Regions from separate parts of the Marinomonas sp. 63XJN7_9_ISO-PGPR-S23-217 genome, predicted to be linked through region 1. Evidence: predicted binding sites of a transcription regulator. Region 1 holds the regulator's gene; the other holds the start of a gene.
The links. Region 1 encodes PhoB, which activates phosphate uptake and scavenging genes when phosphate is short. Its sites were predicted from a motif close to TGTCATANNNNTGTCANA; they were not measured.

Region 1 (8,987 bases):
ATTCCAGCGTCACTTTGGTTTTGGCTCACGACCAGTCAATCCATCACCGCAGAGTTGAAAAAAAGAGGCCAACTCACGGTAGAGGTTATTGAGGATGGTTGGGGGAAAGCAACACCGCGTGAAAAACGACGACTCAACATGAAGCCACGCGATGCTGCGCGTGTTCGCACGGTATTATTAAAAGTCGATGGTCGAACCGTTATATACGCCCGCTCCATTATCCCAGCCAACGCCTTACGAGGTCATTGGCGACAAGTGAAACATTTGCACAATAAACCATTAGGCGGTTATTTGTTTAAACATAGGGCACTTAAACGCAGCCCTATTGAGGTAGCGGCCCTTCCCAAAGGCTTATTTACCAATCACCATACTAAAGTCTGGGCAAGACGCTCTGTTTTCCAACAATTTGGCTCTGGTATCTTGGTCAGTGAAGCATTTTTCGAGACAATGGCATAACATAAAGGCGGCTTCGCCTAATTCTGACGACTAAATCAATGGACTCCCATGAACAAGCTTAAAGATTACGCCGACTTAACGCGTTTTAATCGTCCTATTGGCTCCCTACTCTTGCTGTGGCCGACCCTATGGGCCCTTTGGCTAGCGGCCGATGGCTGGCCCCAATGGCACCTTATTGTCATTTTTGTTCTGGGAGTGTTTAGCATGCGTTCTGCCGGCTGTGTCATCAATGATTACGCTGACCGAAAAGTCGATGGACACGTTGAGCGCACGAAAAATCGTCCTTTACCGTCTGGCCGTGTGTCCGAAAAAGAAGCGCTGGGGCTGTTCGCCTTTTTGGTCGTATTGAGCTTTTTGTTGGTGCTGTGTACCGATTTACGAACCATTTTGCTGTCTTTCGTCGGCTTAGGATTAGCCGCACTGTACCCCTTTATGAAGCGCTACACCCACCTGCCCCAGTTATTTCTTGGCTTGGCGTTCTCTTGGGCGATTCCCATGGCATACAGCGCCCAAGGCGGGGATCTGCTAGACCCCAAGTTGTGGATGCTGTTTGTGGCAAATTGCTTCTGGACCATTGCCTATGACACCTACTATGCCATGACAGACCGACCCGACGATTTAAAAGTCGGCATTAAATCCACCGCGATCCTTTTCGGCAAATACGATTTACTTGTTATTCTCTGTCTACAAGGTCTGACGTTATCCCTATTGGTCTGGATCGGGATACTGGCCCACCTTAACTGGATCTACTTTGTGTCGCTTATCATCAGTTTGGGATTATTTGGGCTGCAATACCAAAAAGCCAAAGAACGTGACCGACAAGCCTGCTTCCATGCTTTCTTAGATAATAACCGAATTGGCTACTGTATCTTTATTGGCATCGCTGCTAGCTTACTATTTATGTAATATATGGCGAATATGTGACATTTTCATATAACTGTCATACTAAGACGTTTTAATTAAACCGTTCCTGAGATGAGGGTAGATCCTGTGACCGGTAAAAAAGTATTAATCATTGATGATGAGTCTTCCATTCGCGAAATGATCGCCGTCGCCTTAGAAATGGCGGGATACGAATATATGGAAGCAGAAAATAGCCAACAAGCCCACGAAATCATTGTCGACCATCGACCTGATTTGATTCTCTGCGACTGGATGATGCCAGGGAGTAGCGGCATAGAACTGACTCGTCGCCTAAAAAAAGACAGTGCAACAGCGGAAATCCCCGTCATTATGTTGACGGCAAAAAGCGAGGAAGACAACAAAATTCAAGGGCTGGAAGTCGGTGCTGACGATTACATTACCAAGCCCTTCTCGCCACGAGAATTAGTCGCCAGACTGAAAGCGGTGCTACGTCGAGCCACGCCTCAAGGGGTAGATGAGCCAATTGAAATCGAAGGGTTAACCCTTGATCCTATTAGCCAACGCGTTACCATTGACAATAAGCCGCTAGATATGGGGCCGACGGAGTACCGTCTGCTAAAATTTCTCATGACTCACCAAGAAAGAGCCTATTCACGGGCACAATTATTGGATCAGGTATGGGGCGGTAATGTTTATGTGGAAGAACGTACCGTTGATGTGCATATTCGCCGTTTACGAAAAGCCATTGGTAGCAGTCACGACTTTTTGATTCAAACCGTTCGAGGGACTGGCTACCGATTCTCTCCCAAAAGGACTTAGTCATATAATATGAAAGCAGTTTGGCGAAGAGCAATAATTCGCTGGTCTTTAGGGCTTTTGGCCTGCATCGTCATCGGTTTTATCATAAACCACTTACAAGCCGTCGTACTTTTGTTTTTATTGGGAACATTGTATTGGCAGCTGTATCAACTTTACCAATTTCATTATTGGCTACGTCACTCTGGGCGAGGCGCCCCCCCTGAATCGGATGGTATCTGGGGAGATATCTTCGATGTTGTCTACCGTTTGCAGAAAAAGCAGCGTAAATCGAAGCGCCGTATGCGCCAAGCTCTGAATCGTATCGAGAATTCTACCGCCGCCCTAAAAGAAGGCGTCATTATGGCCGATAACCAAGGCAACTTAGAGTGGTGGAATAACTCGGCAGGACACTTTTTAGGCCTAATGCGCCCAGTTGATCGAGGGCAGCCCATTACCAATATTGTTCGCAACCCAGAATTTTTTCGTTACTTTACCCAAAAACGTTTTGGAGAACCGCTGGTGATTAAGTCACCGGCCAAAGAGGGCGTTTATTTAGAAGTCCAAACCACCTTGTACGATAAAAATGATCATTTGATTTTTATCCGCGATGTCACAAGACTGCACCTGCTCGAAGAAATGCGCAAAGACTTTGTCGCCAATGCCTCCCATGAGCTAAAAACCCCTTTAACGGTCATTAAAGGTTATTTAGAAACGTTAGAAATGTTCCAAGATTCCCTGCCCGCCAGCATGCAAAAAGGCATCGCAAATATGTCTGAGCAGTCGGAGCGCATGGAACATTTAATCGAAGATTTGTTGCTATTATCGCGTTTAGAAAGCAACGATAAACGAGAAGAAGAACATTGGCATGAGGTGTCTTCTTGGACGGAAGCCATTAAGAAAATTGCGTCACCTCTACTTACTGAAAAACATTCTTTAGACATTGATATTCCAGAAAAAGCACGTCTGTACGGCGCCTACAACGAACTCTACAGTGCGTTTTCTAATTTGGTGGTAAACGCCATCAAGTATTCACCAGATGGCGGTGAAATCAAAGTGAAATGGGAGTCTAATGAATTCAGTGGCGTGTTTTCAGTTGCCGACCACGGCTTAGGCATAGACCCAAGATACATTCCGCGCTTAACGGAGCGATTTTTCCGAGTCGATAAGGGTCGTAGTACCAAAACGGGCGGCACGGGCTTAGGCTTAGCCATCGTCAAACATGTGCTCATGCACCATGATGCTAAGTTACAGATCCTTAGCGAACTCAACCGTGGCAGTCGCTTCTCTTGTCATTTCCCAGCCAACCGAGTACGGACGGATGATATTCCAGCGTTTTCTGCAATAGAAAAAAATGTTGAGGATGACAAAGAGCCTATTGTAAAAGACCAATAAACCCCACCCTAACCCTCCCCTTAAATAAGGGGAGGGAACAAGACATTCCTCAGCCCAACCCCTTCCCCTTACAACGGAGCTGGGAGGGAACTGTCGGCTCCTCCCCCTTGCCAAGGGGGAGGCTGGGAGGGGGTTATAAGGGTTCAATACATAACACTATAAGCTATCAAACAGCTTACTGATAAACGCTTCTTTTTCAGCATCTTGGTCAATCAGCCCCAAACCAACAGTTAAAAAGGTTGAATCATGTTTCTTCTCCGTGGTGGCGACAGATTGGACATAATAATTCAGGCGATTGACCTTGCCCTCAAACTCTAAATCCAAAACGGATTGTCCCAATACTTGAGGAATCACGTCATCGCTTTTTATCAGCATGGTGGCGTCTTGTTTACTAAATTGAATCACCATGCAGCGAAACTGTTTGCCTTCGAAACGCACCATAGTGGGAATTTTCACATCTTTCACTGTGGGGACAGGGGCATCAGGGTTGATAAATTTCGTCGCCTCGACTTTACGAGATGATTTTCCCCCCATCAAAACATCCAATGATGCCGATGCGACACCACCAGCAGGCGAAGCACTTCTAGGTTTTTGCGAGGTCAGCTTGCTTTGCATATTATGCTTTTTGGCAGCGCTCATCACCTTATTCACCAGCTGTTCACTGGAAAACGGTTTCCCCAAATAATCGGTCACACCGGATTTGACCGCCTCCACCACATGGTCTTTATCGCCACGGCTGGTAATCATCACAAAAGGAATATTTTCTTTTTTGTATTCAGGCTGCTCACGGCACCACTGCAAAAGTTCCACCCCGGTCATTTCGGGCATTTCCCAATCACACAGCACCATATCGAACTGACTTTTCGATAGCAATTGTTGGGCCTTGCGGCCATTAACGGCTTCCTCCAATATGGCGGCTGGAAATTCCTTACGCAATGTGCGACGAATTAAATCGCGCGTAAAAGACGCATCATCCACCACCAGTATTTTTATCGACATTCACAAGCCTCTTTCTAGAGCAATCTTACAAGGAAGTGCCATTACCATGCACAGGTTGGAAAACCGAGACCCACAGAAGCGTGGCAGCCAACACAGCAATCGGCATGATCACTAAATTTACAAAAGGAATCGTCAAACAGACCATGACAATACCGCCAAAGGTCCAACACAATAGCGGCTTAGTACGCAACGCCATACGCATGTCATAAAAGGCGACTTTGTTATTGTCAAATGCGTAATCCATGTATTGAAGTGACAACATCCATGCTGAAAATAATAGCAGCAAAACCGGAGCAACGACATTCACCAAGGGGATAAAAGACAGCACTATTAACAAAATGAAACGTGGTAAGAAATAGAATAATTTCTGACATTCACGCTGCACACTGCGAGCAATAATAGCAATCACCACTTTCGTGGTCATTTTTTCATCGAACACTTTACCCGTTTGCTTCTCTTCTACCTTCTCCGCCAAGATGGCCATAAAAGGCGACGCCAAAATGTTCACCCCAATAGAAAAACTATAAAACAGCAACACAGCAATAATGGCGGCAAAGATGATGTAAAACAGCCAATGCATAAAGGCGAGCCAATGGGGCAAATAGCCCATCGCCATATTAATCAAATCATCAAAGTAATGCAGAGCCACCATGTACAATAACGCCATGAGGATCACATTCGCCACTAAAGGCGCTAAGATAAAAATCCGCAACCCAGGGGAAACAATTAAAGGTAAGGCTTTCAGAAACGCACCGGCGGCTTTAAAAGGCTGTGTAATCACTCTTATTTATTCCTAATCAATCATAATAGCTAAGAGCATAGCATGAGCGGATTATTGGCTCCATGTCATCCGCTTTTCCTTAGTCAGTATCCTCATAAAACGACTTAAAAAATCATGATTCTCCTTGTCACTTTCACAAAAATGAAGCAAGCCTAACAACTTTTACCTTTATTAGACGCATAACCTGATACGGAATTTCGATTGTGACCTTTTGTAAATTGATTAACTATGAAGGCTGAGCTTAGTTTCGCTCGTCTCATGACTTTATCGTCAACAAGAATAAAAGACCTCACAAAAGCTAACTAATTAAGGTAACGATTATTATGAAGAAGACAAAAACGTTAATCGCCAGCGCCATTCTTGCGGCATCTTTTGGGGCCATGCAAGTATACGCAGCCAATGTGCCTGCGGGTGTTCAACTGGCGAAAAATCAAGTTCTAGTCAAAGGGGGCGAAGGCGAACCTCAAACCATTGATCCACAGAAAGTCTCTGGTACACCGGGATCGCTACGTGACCGTGACCTGTTTGAAGGCTTATACAGTGAAGGTAAAGATGGCGTGTTAGTGCCAGGTGTCGCCGAAAGCTACACAGTTAACAAAGATCACACCGTTTACACCTTCAAATTACGCCATGATGCGAAATGGTCAGACGGCAGCCCTGTTACCGCAGAAGATTTTGTCTTCGGATTTCAGCGTCTTGTCGATCCAAAAACTGCCTCAACCTATTCTTACTATGCCGCATTAGCAGGTATTAAAAACGCACAAAACATCATTGACGGTAAAGATAAAGTATCTTCTTTAGGCGTAAAAGCACTGGATGCCCACACCTTCCAAGTCACCTTGGACCATTCCGTGCCGTATTTTGTCAAAATGACCGTGAACACCTCCCTTTTCCCAGCGCCTAAAAAAATGATTGAGAAATGGGGAGACGCTTGGACCAAACCGGAGCATATCGTCAGCAATGGTGCCTATAAACTGGAAAGCTGGGTCGTCAACCAACAAATGGTCTTTGTTCGTAACCATGACTACTGGAACGATAAGAAAACCGTTATCAACAAAGTGGTTGTGTTACCCATTGTCGACCCAAGTGTGGAATACAGCCGTTACATGGCGGACGATTTGGACATGACCTCTAACCAGGGCATTCCAACTAACCGTTACCATGAGTTGTTAAAAACCGTTCCTAACCAGGTAAAAGTTTCTCCTGCTTTGGCGGTTTACTATTATGACTTCAATAATCAAAAGCCACCTTTTAATGACGTGCGTGTTCGTAAAGCCTTGTCTTACGCTATTGACCGTAACATCATCACCAAATATGTAACGGGTACTGGTGAAATCCCTGCTTATTCTTTTACACCACCAGATGTGTCAGGCTTTAAAGCCAAAGAACCTCAATACGAGAAATGGACCCAGGCAGAACGTAATAAAAAAGCCCAAGAGCTATTAAAAGCAGCAGGCTTCGATAAGAGCCATCCGCTGAATTTCACTTTGCTTTACAACACCAATGAAAACCACAAGAAAATTGCCATCGCAATTTCCGCCATGTGGAAAAAAACCTTGGGGGTCAACGTGACCCTAGATAACCAAGAGTGGAAAACCTTCCTTAACACTCGTCAGCTAGGTAACTACCAAGTAGCCCGTGACGGTTGGTTTGGTGATTATAACGAAGCGTCGACTTTCTTAAGTTTATTAGATTCTAGTTCTAGTCAAAACAACGCAAAATACAATAATCCAGCGTACGATAAACTGATGGATGAGGCAGCGAAAGTTAATAACCCTGCCCCTTATTATCAAAAAGCAGAAAACCTAGCAATTGATCAAGACATGGCGGTGGCGCCTATTTATCAATACGTCACCAAGCGTTTAATCAAGCCTTATGTTGGCGGCTACATGCCAAATCTTGAAGACAATATCTATACTCGTGATATGTACATCATCAAGCATTAAGATTGTCTCTTACTTACCCCAGCGCAGTGATGCGCTGGGGTTTATTTCCACTGATGGTTCCCTTGTATTAGCCGCCTAGCGGCGACCTAATCAGGTATTTTTTATGTTCAGATTTATTGTTAAACGCTTGCTTGAAGCCATTCCAACACTGTGGGCGTTGGTAACACTGTCTTTCTTTTTAATGCGTTTCTCCCCAGGTAGTCCATTTACCTCAGAGCGAGGTATACCAGCGGCGGTATTGGCAAATCTACAAGCCAAGTATCATATGAACGAGCCGTTAATGAATCAATATTTCCATTATCTATGGGATTTATTGCACGGTAATCTGGGTTACTCATTCCGTTTTAGTGACTATACGATTAACCAGTTGATCGCACAGAGCTTCCCCATTTCGGCCGAAATCGGTTTTTGGTCTTTTCTGGTTGCGGTCTCCCTTGGCGTGATATGTGGTGTCTTTGCCGCGCTACGCCAGAACTCTCTTCTCGATTATGGCGTGATGACCTTCGCCAATATCGGAATGGTATTGCCTAACTTTGTGATTGCGCCCTTGTGTATTCTGTTTTTCTCCATTAAACACCATTGGTTACCCGCAGGCGGCTGGAATGGTGGCGCTTGGCAATACTTGATCATGCCTGTCATCGCCATGTCCACCAGCTATATTGCGCAGATAGCCCGTATTACCCGTGGCAGCATGATCGAGACCATGCACTCTCACTTTATTCGTACCGCTCGCGCTAAAGGCTTACCGAAAGCACGTATTGTTATCCAACATGCTCTGCGTCCTGCCATGTTGCCAGTGGTTTCTTATCTTGGGCCCGCGTTTGTCGGTATCGTCACAGGCTCGGTGGTGGTTGATCAATTCTTCGGTACTGGCGGTATCGGCCAAAACTTTGTCAATGGTGCGCTTAACCGCGATTACTCTTTAGTCATGGGCGTGACGATTTTGATCGGTACCTTGACCATTTTGTTTAACGCCATTGTCGACATTCTGTATGTCTTCATTGACCCTAAAATTCGTTATTAGAGCATTTCATTATGATAACCAATAAAGATAAAGTTGCGGCAGTCGAAAAATTTGCCGAACAAGTTGTCGAAGTGGAAGGTCGCAGCTTGTGGCAGGATGCTCGCCGTCGCTTCTTCACTAATAAAGCCGCAGTAATCAGTCTAATAATATTGATAATTATTGCTGCCTTATCCATTTTTGGTCCCCTATTAAGCCGCTGGAACTACGCTGACATCGACTGGAGTGCGTTGTCTGATATCTCTACTCTGGGACGACCCAGTATTGCCAATGGCCATTATTTTGGGACCGACCCATTAGGGCGCGATATTTTTGTGCGCACCATGCAAGGGGGTCAGATCTCTTTGATGGTCGGGATTTTAGGTAGTTTTGTTGCGGTGATTATCGGCACCCTTTATGGCGCCACATCAGGCTACTTAGGTGGCAAAGTGGACAGCGTAATGATGCGTTTCCTAGAGATTCTAAACTCGTTCCCTTTTATGTTTTTCGTGATCATCTTGATGACGGTATTCGGTCGTAATATTCTGCTGATTTTCGTGGCGATCGGAGCCGTGTCTTGGTTGGATATGGCACGTATTGTCCGTGGTCAAACCCTGAGTTTGAAAAACAAAGAATACATCGAAGCCGCCTACGCTTGTGGGGTGTCAACGCCGAAAATCATTATCCGTCACATCGTGCCAAACGTACTGGGTGTGGTTATCGTTTATGCGACCTTGCTGGTCCCCAACAT
Region 2 (8,987 bases), 590 kb from region 1:
CTCCTGGTGAATAGCAGTGGTTAATAGACGAGCAAAGCGTACCGTGGAAGGGATGGCTCCAAAGCTCCAAACGGGCGGGATTTTCAGCATCGGATGCCCTGTTTGTTTGACCAAGTATTGCCAGAAGGCATCCTGTCGTAGGTTCGCTTCCACACCTGCTGGTAATGGCTCGATGACGACAATTTGCCCTTTCACACCAAGCAGTTTGTCAATGCCAACTAGGGAAAAGCCCCACTTATTGGTCTGTCGGTGCCACGCACTTTGTAAACCGATTTGCTGAGCGGCAATGCCATACAGACTATTAGTGCCAAAGACTCGTACATGACGAGCGTCCATAAACTGCATCATCAACAAGGGTGGCGTATGGGCGGGAACCTGTTTAGAAAGGGTCGCCAACGTCGCCTGAGCCGATTGAATCAGTGATTTAGCAGCCGCTTCTCGGTGGGTGTCTTTCGCGAGGGTTTGCGTATAGGTTTTGAAGGCTTGCCATGAAACATCGCTTTTTTTATATAAGGCGATGTTTGTTACGGGGGCAATACGGGATAATTGTGGTGTTAGAGACTGAAACATCGGAGAGATAAAAATACGCTCTGGTTTTAGCTCCGCCAATCGTTCCAAATTGGGTTGAGTGCGCAAGCCAATATCGACGGTACGACTGGGAATAGCCGGGGATTTTACCCACGCGTTGTAGTCGGCTATCTGTGCCGCGCCGATGGGGTGAACGCCTAAGGCAAGCAGGGTTTCGATCTGCGTCCAATCTATGGCGGCCACTTTCATCTCACGCTCTTGTGCGACGGCGAAGTGGGTTGTAAACGTGATAGACAGCAGAAGCAAATAAGAAAAGGTACGTTTCATAACTTCCTACTTGGCTAGTAAGGCATGGCAACCGGATACCCTGCGGGGTGATCCGTAATGTGCATGTTGATACCGTAGATGTCTTCTAGGGTTTGTGGTGTAAAGAGGCTCTCAATAGAGCCTGAGGCAATCATCTTTCCACTGTGCAGTGCGACGATATGATCGCAGAAGCGCGCTGCCATATTGATATCGTGGATAACAATAATCACACCAAGGGATAACTCGCGACTGAGCTTTTTGATCAGATTAAGCATGTCTACTTGATGGGCAATATCTAAAGCAGATAGCGGTTCATCAAGTAGCAAATATTGCGTGCGCTGAGCCAGTAACATGGCGAGCCAAAGGCGTTGGCGTTCACCACCGGATAGGGTGTCAACTAAACGGTCCTGATAAGAGGTGGTATCGGTTAGCGCCATGGCTTCGTCGATGTATGTTTGATCCTGACGATTTAAACGACCCAGCAAACCGTGCCAAGGATAACGACCAAACCCAACTAGGTCTCTGCCCGATAAGCTGTCTGTTGCTGGGGTTTGCTGAGGAAGATAAGCCACTTGTTGGGCAAATTGTTTATGGGACCAAGAGTCGATAGCTTGACCATTTAGCAGAATATGACCACAGGTTGCTGTTTGTTGTTGGGCGAGCAGCTTAAGAAGAGTGGATTTTCCTGACCCATTATGACCGACCAAGGCGTAAATTTTTCCAGGCTCAAAGGTCATGGAAAAGTCGGCCAATAAGGCGCGGCCATTCACGTCAAATCCTAATGCTTTCGACTCTATCATTCCATTCACTCTCTGCATTACATGTGGTGTCGATGTCTGAGAGCAATATTTTTATATAATAATGACGTTAATGCAAATCATTTTCATTTAAAGTGTAAATATTTAGTACACTGAGACCTTTGCACTATGTCACTAGCGACGCCAAGATGCTGCAAAAACAGACGAGAAAGCGGAGTTTATCGCGATAAATGAGCATTTTGAGTCTGTTTTTAACAAAGTATTGGCAAGCACAGTAATCGTGCCAAGGTCTCACACTTTATGCATGATTTGGCATAAACAGCAATAGCCCTATCTATTTGTTGGGCTATTGCTTGGTTCGCGGGGAAAAGCAGACTTATTGAAAGGTCGCGATGAGCTTATTGTCAGTATATTGCAGACGAACTGGTAGAGGAGAAGAAATGGTCTCAAATTGACCTTGTAACTGGCGTCCCTCAATTAGCACGTAGCCTTTGCCTGCTTGAGGTTGAAAATGCGACAAATCTAAGGCCAATGTACCGCCAATGATAACCACGTTTCCTGAGGCTTGAATTTGGCTGGCGTCTTTATCCATGTCGATTTTAGTGGCCCCATTCAACTGAGTGTAGTTCGCGACCTTTAATGCACCTTTTGATGTCACATCCAAAATTCCATTTTTCAGATAGAGGTCGCCTTTACCCAAGGCATGGGCTGAGGCGGCTTCCAATACACCATTGTCAATAATCGTGCCACCATGATACTGATTGTTGCCCGTTAAAGTAAGAATGCCGCAGCCTTTCTTCGTTAGTTTTCCCTTGCCCGAAATAGGATTACGCCACCAATCGTGAGCATTAAAGGCGCCTTTATTGGCGTCCATATTGACCGTAATATCCCCATTAAAGGCACCGTATCCATCGGCAGCGGTGACTAAATCTAAACGGCCCCAACCATTTGATTGATCCAGAATAGGATAGCCAGAGGGCACTTCTGTGGTTGCCAGAACCGCACGGCGTTGTGCTGGGTTTAAGTAAGGCTGTCTGGTGGCCAGTAAGAGTTCAGCCCCTGCTGGTACAACGGGCCCTTGGTGTAACTTTCCTGTTTGACTAAAACCATAGGTCAGTCGTGATCGATAAAGGGCTTTCATCGCTTCGTGATTGGCAAACTTATTGTTATCAAATACATGGGTATTGACCTTATTGCCAAGTATTAAACCTTGCGGGTGCAACACTTTGTTGTGAGCGAAATAATACAAGAATTGTCTGGCCGCGTAAGCTTGTTGACCAAAGTAGGATTGCGAGTCGTTATAGGCTCTTTGTGCATCCGCCTGAATGTTCCTTTGGGATAAAGCGTAAGTTGCTACGGCTAAGGCGTGAATACGGCCACCGATCACATCTACGGGGGAATGCATGCCCGCTTGAATGCGGCTCTCGCCTAATTGCGACGCCCGAGTAAGCATCTCTGAATAACGCTGTGGCAAGGCGTAAGCATAGGCCATGGCCGCTAAGTAACCAGCATTGGTGTGTCCACTTGGATAGGCGCCATCTTTACGGCGGTTTTCCTGATTATTGGCAACAACACTGCTCTCATGATGACGACGTGAGCACATCAGGCCAGGCACGACCTTTACTTCGGATTGGTATTGATCAATCAGCCAGTCCGAATGCACGGTACCATTTTGCTGTACACAAGAATAAGGCGCGGTGCCTAGATAATGTATTCCGCCAGTTTTGTCCATACGCCATGGACGAGGGGTTGAATAAATGTACTTTGAGGCACTCGTGGAAGCTGGGGCTACCTCGCGAAAATCGTAAACCAGCTGATACACACTACCTAATGGCGCGTTTCGTTTCCCGGCAAACTTGATGTCATCATTATTCTTGGCATAGTAATGGGCGTTGCTAACAATGTCTTTGACAGTCGGCTGATCAATGTCTGTATAGGCGCCAGAAGCCGTTACATAGGCTTGTGTCAGAGGGCCATAGCCGTCAATCACACTGTAGTTTTTGCTGCGCTGATCATCCAAATAGGCGGCAATGGCTTGTTTATCTGTGCGCTGCTGGGTGACCTTGATCACATAAGCAATGTTTTCTTGCCAGATTTTTGGATTCACAATGGCTTGGTTGGCAAAACTGCTTGGTCCATTGCTATTGGCGTCGTTTTGCCACCCCTTTAGCCCGTTCGTCCAAATTTGATTCATGCCGATTAGTAGCGTTGCGATGGGGTTTTGCTCAATATTGTATTTCAAATTCCCTTTACTGTTGTTCGCACCATTTTGAATCACGGGCAAAGGGTAACCTACTTTAGGAACTGGAACCGTTTGTTCAAAGCCCAGCCCGATAGGCGGTAATGGTGTTGGTATTGTCGAGTTTGCTTGGGTGACGGAGCTGATGAAAAGAGTTAAGCATAACGAACTTTTAATAGGAGAGAGTGTAAAGGGTGTTTTCATTATAAGTGGCTTCCTTGGACATCGAGCGAGAGACGCGTTACTGTGAAAAGGTTAAGCTAAATGGGCAAGATGAAAGCTTAATGACAGCAATTTAAAAAGCTCTTCAACGGAGACGTTATGACAGTACAAAAGCTCAATGACAACGACGTTCAACAAGCCCTACATTCTCTTAATGAAAAATCCGATTCTAAGTGGACATTGGAAGACGACAAGCTCAGTAAAACCTTCAAATTTAAAGACTTTCAGCAAGCCTTTGGCTTTATGACCCTGTGCGCGATTTATGCGGAAAAGAAAGATCATCATCCTGAGTGGTTTAATGTCTACAACACCGTCAAAATACAACTGACAACTCATGATGTGGGCGGGCTTTCTGAGAAGGATTTTGATCTGGCAAGTAAAATGGAAGACAACGCGTCTTTCTTTACAAGGTAAAGTAGTTCAGACGACATCCTTGTCATAGGATAAGCTAACTATTTTTGGAAACCAGTAATCTTTCTAAGGTCTTGACGGAGTTGGGCAAGAGTCCAACTTTTAAGTCGAAGGGTTGGAACAGTTTGTTCACTATGTCCGCAGTGTAATTACCTTTATCGTTTTCGTTTTCAGAAAGGGTTTTGCGGGAAACGCCAACGAGATTCGCGAAGTCTTCTTGTTTTAAACCGAGTACTTGAATGCGCAATATTTTCAGCGCTTCTCCTTGACTAATATCGCCCATAATCAATTGTTTAATGATTCGCTGCATGGTCTTTTGTTTGTCATCGTCAACAAGAGGTTGCGAATTCTTAGAGGCTCGTGCAATGGGATTTTTTGTCTTGCCGTCGTCGGTTTCATCCAGCACGGCTGGGGTGTCATCAGTGACTGGAGTATGGCTTTTTTCTAAGGCTTGAATGGTTTCTTCGAGGGTTTCTTTCACGGCCTGTGTGGCTTCTTTTACGGGCGCAATGACCGATTCAACCTGTTCTAAAACTGTAGTGGGAGTAACGATGTCGGCCGATTTTTTTTTCTTAATCTTAGTTTTACCCTTTTGTTTGTCTTGGGCGTTTTTTTTAGACGCTTTTTTGCCCTTCTTTTTTGACTCTTTAGCTGGCGGGTAAACACTATCGATTTGGCCTTTCATTTTCATGCTACTACCTCATAAGTTCACTAATGATGACATGGATTGCGCTCTAATTTATAGCATAGTACGTTAATGTTAAGTATGTGTTTCAAAATGATTATTTATACAGGCTTTGCCATGCCGCTTGTCTAAAATCATCAGTCCGAAGCTGTTAGGAAGTTACGTGTGGAGTGGCCTGTATCAATGACAAGGTCGTCATCCGAGCGATCTTTAAGTTTCACGCCAGATAGCTTCAATTGTTTGGCTTCTTTTAATAAATAAAACGCCTTGCGAGCCGCTTCCTGATAATTCAGTCCGGCAGGGCGAATGTTTGAGATGCAATTGCGATACGCATCGGTATAGCCGACTTTGCCTCCCCAAGTAAGATACAAGCCTAAACTGTCTGGTGAGCTTAATCCAGGACGTTCACCAATGAGTACCAACACGCATTTAGCGTTAAGTCGCTCACAAATATCATCGCCAATGGCGACGCGGCCTTGTTCTACTAGGCATAAAGGAGCGATTGTCCAAGAAGGCGACTGATTGCCTAATATGGAAAACAAGGCATTGAGAAAGGGCTGGGTATTTTGCTCAATGGCTAGAGAAGATAGCCCATCCACAACGGCAATTACCAGATCATACCCCTGTGGATAACTGGCTTGGTGCTCATCTAAAAGTCGGGCGGATTCATCATCCAGTCGTCGTCCATAATCAGGACGCTGCAAGTAAATCGCACGATCCGCTGCTCGGCTGTGTAAAAACAAAGGCGCAGACTGAGGAGCCCAATCCTGTGCCATAAGTTGAGTCGCGAGTCCTTTGCTATCCAAATGGGTATGCACCGCGTCAATTGCCTGGGCATGAGCCAATTGAAAGGCTAATAAGTGCTTTGTCGGTACGCTAATACCGGCACGCCCCAGACCCACACGGGCATCCGTAAAGGCATTGAGTTTGTGCCATATATTCTCTGTCACCGCTTCGCTTGATGGTGGCTCGGAAGACGGCGTTGAATCCATTCGGTTTTTCGCATCGTCTGTGCCCATTATTGGCCTCCAATCAGACGGTTTAAGGGCTTATAAAAAGCATCGGGTAATTGCTGATTCAAAACAAACTGTTCGTTGTTCTTAAAAATCCCCATCTTGGCGAGCCAAGCATCGAACTCGGGGGCGGGTTTTAGCCCCAGTGCTCTTCGAGCATATAGAGCGTCGTGGAAGGAAGTTGTCTGGTAGTTGAGCATGATGTCGTCCGAACCAGGAATCCCCATCACGAAAGTACAGCCAGCGACGCCGAGTAGTGTTAGTAAGTTGTCCATGTCGTTTTGATCGGCTTGAGCATGGTTGGTATAGCACACATCACATCCCATAGGTAAGCCAAGTAGCTTGCCACAGAAGTGGTCTTCTAGCCCCGCTCGGGTAATTTCTTTGCCATCGTATAAATATTCAGGACCGATAAAACCGACAACCGTGTTAACCAGTAGCGGACTGAATTTACGTGCCACAGCATAGGCCCGTGCCTCACAGGTCTGTTGATCCAAACCATGATTGGCGTTGGCCGATAACGCGCTGCCCTGTCCTGTTTCAAAATACATAACGTTGTTGCCGACGGTGCCCCGCTTGAGGGATAAGGCGGCTGCCTGTGCTTCAGCTAAATTGGCAAGGTTAAATCCAAAACTGTCATTCGTCGCTTGTGTACCACCAATGGATTGGAACACCAAGTCAACAGGGGCACCTTGCTCGATGCATTCGAGGGTATTGGTAACATGGGTTAACACGCAGGATTGGGTGGGGATCTCATAATGCTGGATGACGTCGTCCATCATTTTGATTAAGCGCGTTGCTTGTTGCACATTGTCTGTCGCGGGATTAATGCCGATGACGGCATCTCCGTTAGCATAGAGCATGCCATCCAGCATGCTCGCCGCGATACCTGTTAAATCGTCTGTGGGGTGGTTGGGTTGTAAGCGGGTAGATAAATGACCTGGTAAGCCAATGGTGTTACGAAATGCCGTTTTTACATGACATTTTTTCGCCACGATAATGAGGTCTTGGTTACGCATAATTTTACTGACCGCTGCTGCCATTTCTGGTGTGACACCGGGGCGGATTTGCGTGAGCATCTCGCTAGTGGCCAAATCACTTAATAGCCAATCCCGAAAACCACCGACCGTCAGGTGAGATATAGGGGAAAAGGCCTGTTTGTCATGCTCGTCAATGATTAACCGAGTAATTTCATCGTCTTCATAGGGAACCAAAAGTTCTTCAAGGAAAAGCTTAAGTGGCACATCGGCTAATGTCATCTGCGCGACAGCGCGTTCTTCTGCGCTTTGGGCGGCGACCCCTGCTAGTCGATCTCCCGAGCGAGCGGGGGTGGCTTTGGCCATTAAATCAGCAAGGTCAACAAAGCCAAAGGTGCGTTCACCAAGGGTATAGCGAAAGGAAAACTTGGAGTCTGAATGGTTCATCAGTCAGTTACGCCTCTTATTATTTCGACGTTAAGTATAGAACGGTGACCTGTTAATGCATAAAAGGTAGTACGTTGTTGAACGTACCACCTCTATGCTGATATGCAAAGTAGCTGCCAGTTTAGATCGAGTTGGAACCACTTAACATGACATCACCCTGTGCGTTGTCACGTTGGTGTTTGGTAAGAGAGAAATAAATAAAACCAATGACCATAAAGCCTAAGAAAATCAGTGCGATAACAAGGTTAAACCACACCATCGCAATCAAGCAGACGACAGCTAGGGTCAACGCAATTGCTGGTACGATAGGGTACCCTGGGGCACTGAAAGTACGTTCTAGATTAGGTTCTGTTTTACGCAGCTTGAACAGGCTTAACATGCTGATGATGTACATTACAATGGCACCAAATACTGCCATGGTAATCATGGCTGCGGTTAAACTCATACCTTGTAGATTGATAATGCCATCACTGTAAATGGCGGCAATACCAATGATTCCGCCAGTGATAATGGCACGGTGCGGTGTTTGAAAACGCGACAATTTAGCCAGACCCGCAGGTAAATAACCAGCGCGAGCCAACGCAAAACCTTGACGAGAATAACCCAGGATAATGCCGTGGAATGAGGCGACAAGGCCAAACAAGCCAATCCAGACCAACATATGTAACCAGCCAGAATGTTCACCGACAACCATTTTCATGGCCTGTGGAAGTGGATCGTTGATGCTGGAAAGTGCTTTCCAATCACCCGCGCCGCCAGCCATAATCATCACGCCCATGGCCAAGAAGACCAAGGTCAGAATGCCACTAACGTAGGCTTTTGGAATGGTGCGTTTGGGGTCTTTCGCTTCTTCGGCTGCCATGGCAGCCCCTTCTATCGCTAAGAAAAACCAGATAGCAAAAGGAATGGCTGCAAAAATGCCAGACATGGATCCCAAGGAGAAGGTGTTAGAGCCGGCCCAGCCATTAATAACAAAGTTGCTGAAGCTAAAACCTGGGGCGACGACGCCCATGAAAACAAGCAGCTCGATGACCGCCAATACGGTGACAATCAGCTCAAAGGTGGCGGCAATTTTAACTCCCAGAATATTTAGCCCCATAAAAATAATATAGGCTCCAACGGCCGCTGTTTTCGGGTCTAATTCAGGGAATTGAACATTTAAATAAGCGCCAATGGCCAGCGCGATGGCGGGTGGCGCAAAGACAAATTCGATTAAGGTGGCAAGCCCCGCTATCAAACCACCTTTTTCGCCAAATGCCCGTCGACTATAGGCAAACGGTCCACCTGCATGGGGAATGGCGGTGGTTAATTCGGTAAAGCTGAAGATAAAACACGTGTACATAATGGCGACAACAACGGCGGAGATCAAAAAACCTAATGTACCAGCAACTCCCCAACCAT

Region 2: AC0VYI_RS02185 (phosphatase PAP2 family protein) is a predicted target of PhoB. The motif match lies at 4,104-4,121, and genes of this name have one in related genera.

Annotation. Positions count from the first base shown of each region.
Region 1 covers NZ_CM149678.1:5,348,434-5,357,420, forward strand. Annotated here, with positions in the region: gene AC0VYI_RS24880 (chorismate--pyruvate lyase family protein) at 1-456, shown strand, start outside; gene ubiA (4-hydroxybenzoate octaprenyltransferase) at 505-1,362, shown strand; gene phoB (phosphate regulon transcriptional regulator PhoB) at 1,447-2,139, shown strand; gene phoR (phosphate regulon sensor histidine kinase PhoR) at 2,149-3,510, shown strand; gene AC0VYI_RS24900 (response regulator) at 3,667-4,509, opposite strand; gene cysZ (sulfate transporter CysZ) at 4,535-5,290, opposite strand; gene AC0VYI_RS24910 (ABC transporter substrate-binding protein) at 5,614-7,236, shown strand; gene oppB (oligopeptide ABC transporter permease OppB) at 7,340-8,260, shown strand; gene oppC (oligopeptide ABC transporter permease OppC) at 8,272-8,987, shown strand, end outside.
Region 2 covers NZ_CM149678.1:492,679-501,665, forward strand. Annotated here, with positions in the region: gene AC0VYI_RS02175 (ABC transporter substrate-binding protein) at 1-855, opposite strand, end outside; gene AC0VYI_RS02180 (ABC transporter ATP-binding protein) at 870-1,634, opposite strand; gene AC0VYI_RS02185 (phosphatase PAP2 family protein) at 1,969-4,035, opposite strand; gene AC0VYI_RS02190 (4a-hydroxytetrahydrobiopterin dehydratase) at 4,153-4,467, shown strand; gene AC0VYI_RS02195 (helix-turn-helix transcriptional regulator) at 4,502-5,155, opposite strand; gene eutC (ethanolamine ammonia-lyase subunit EutC) at 5,287-6,168, opposite strand; gene AC0VYI_RS02205 (ethanolamine ammonia-lyase subunit EutB) at 6,168-7,586, opposite strand; gene eat (ethanolamine permease) at 7,708-8,987, opposite strand, start outside.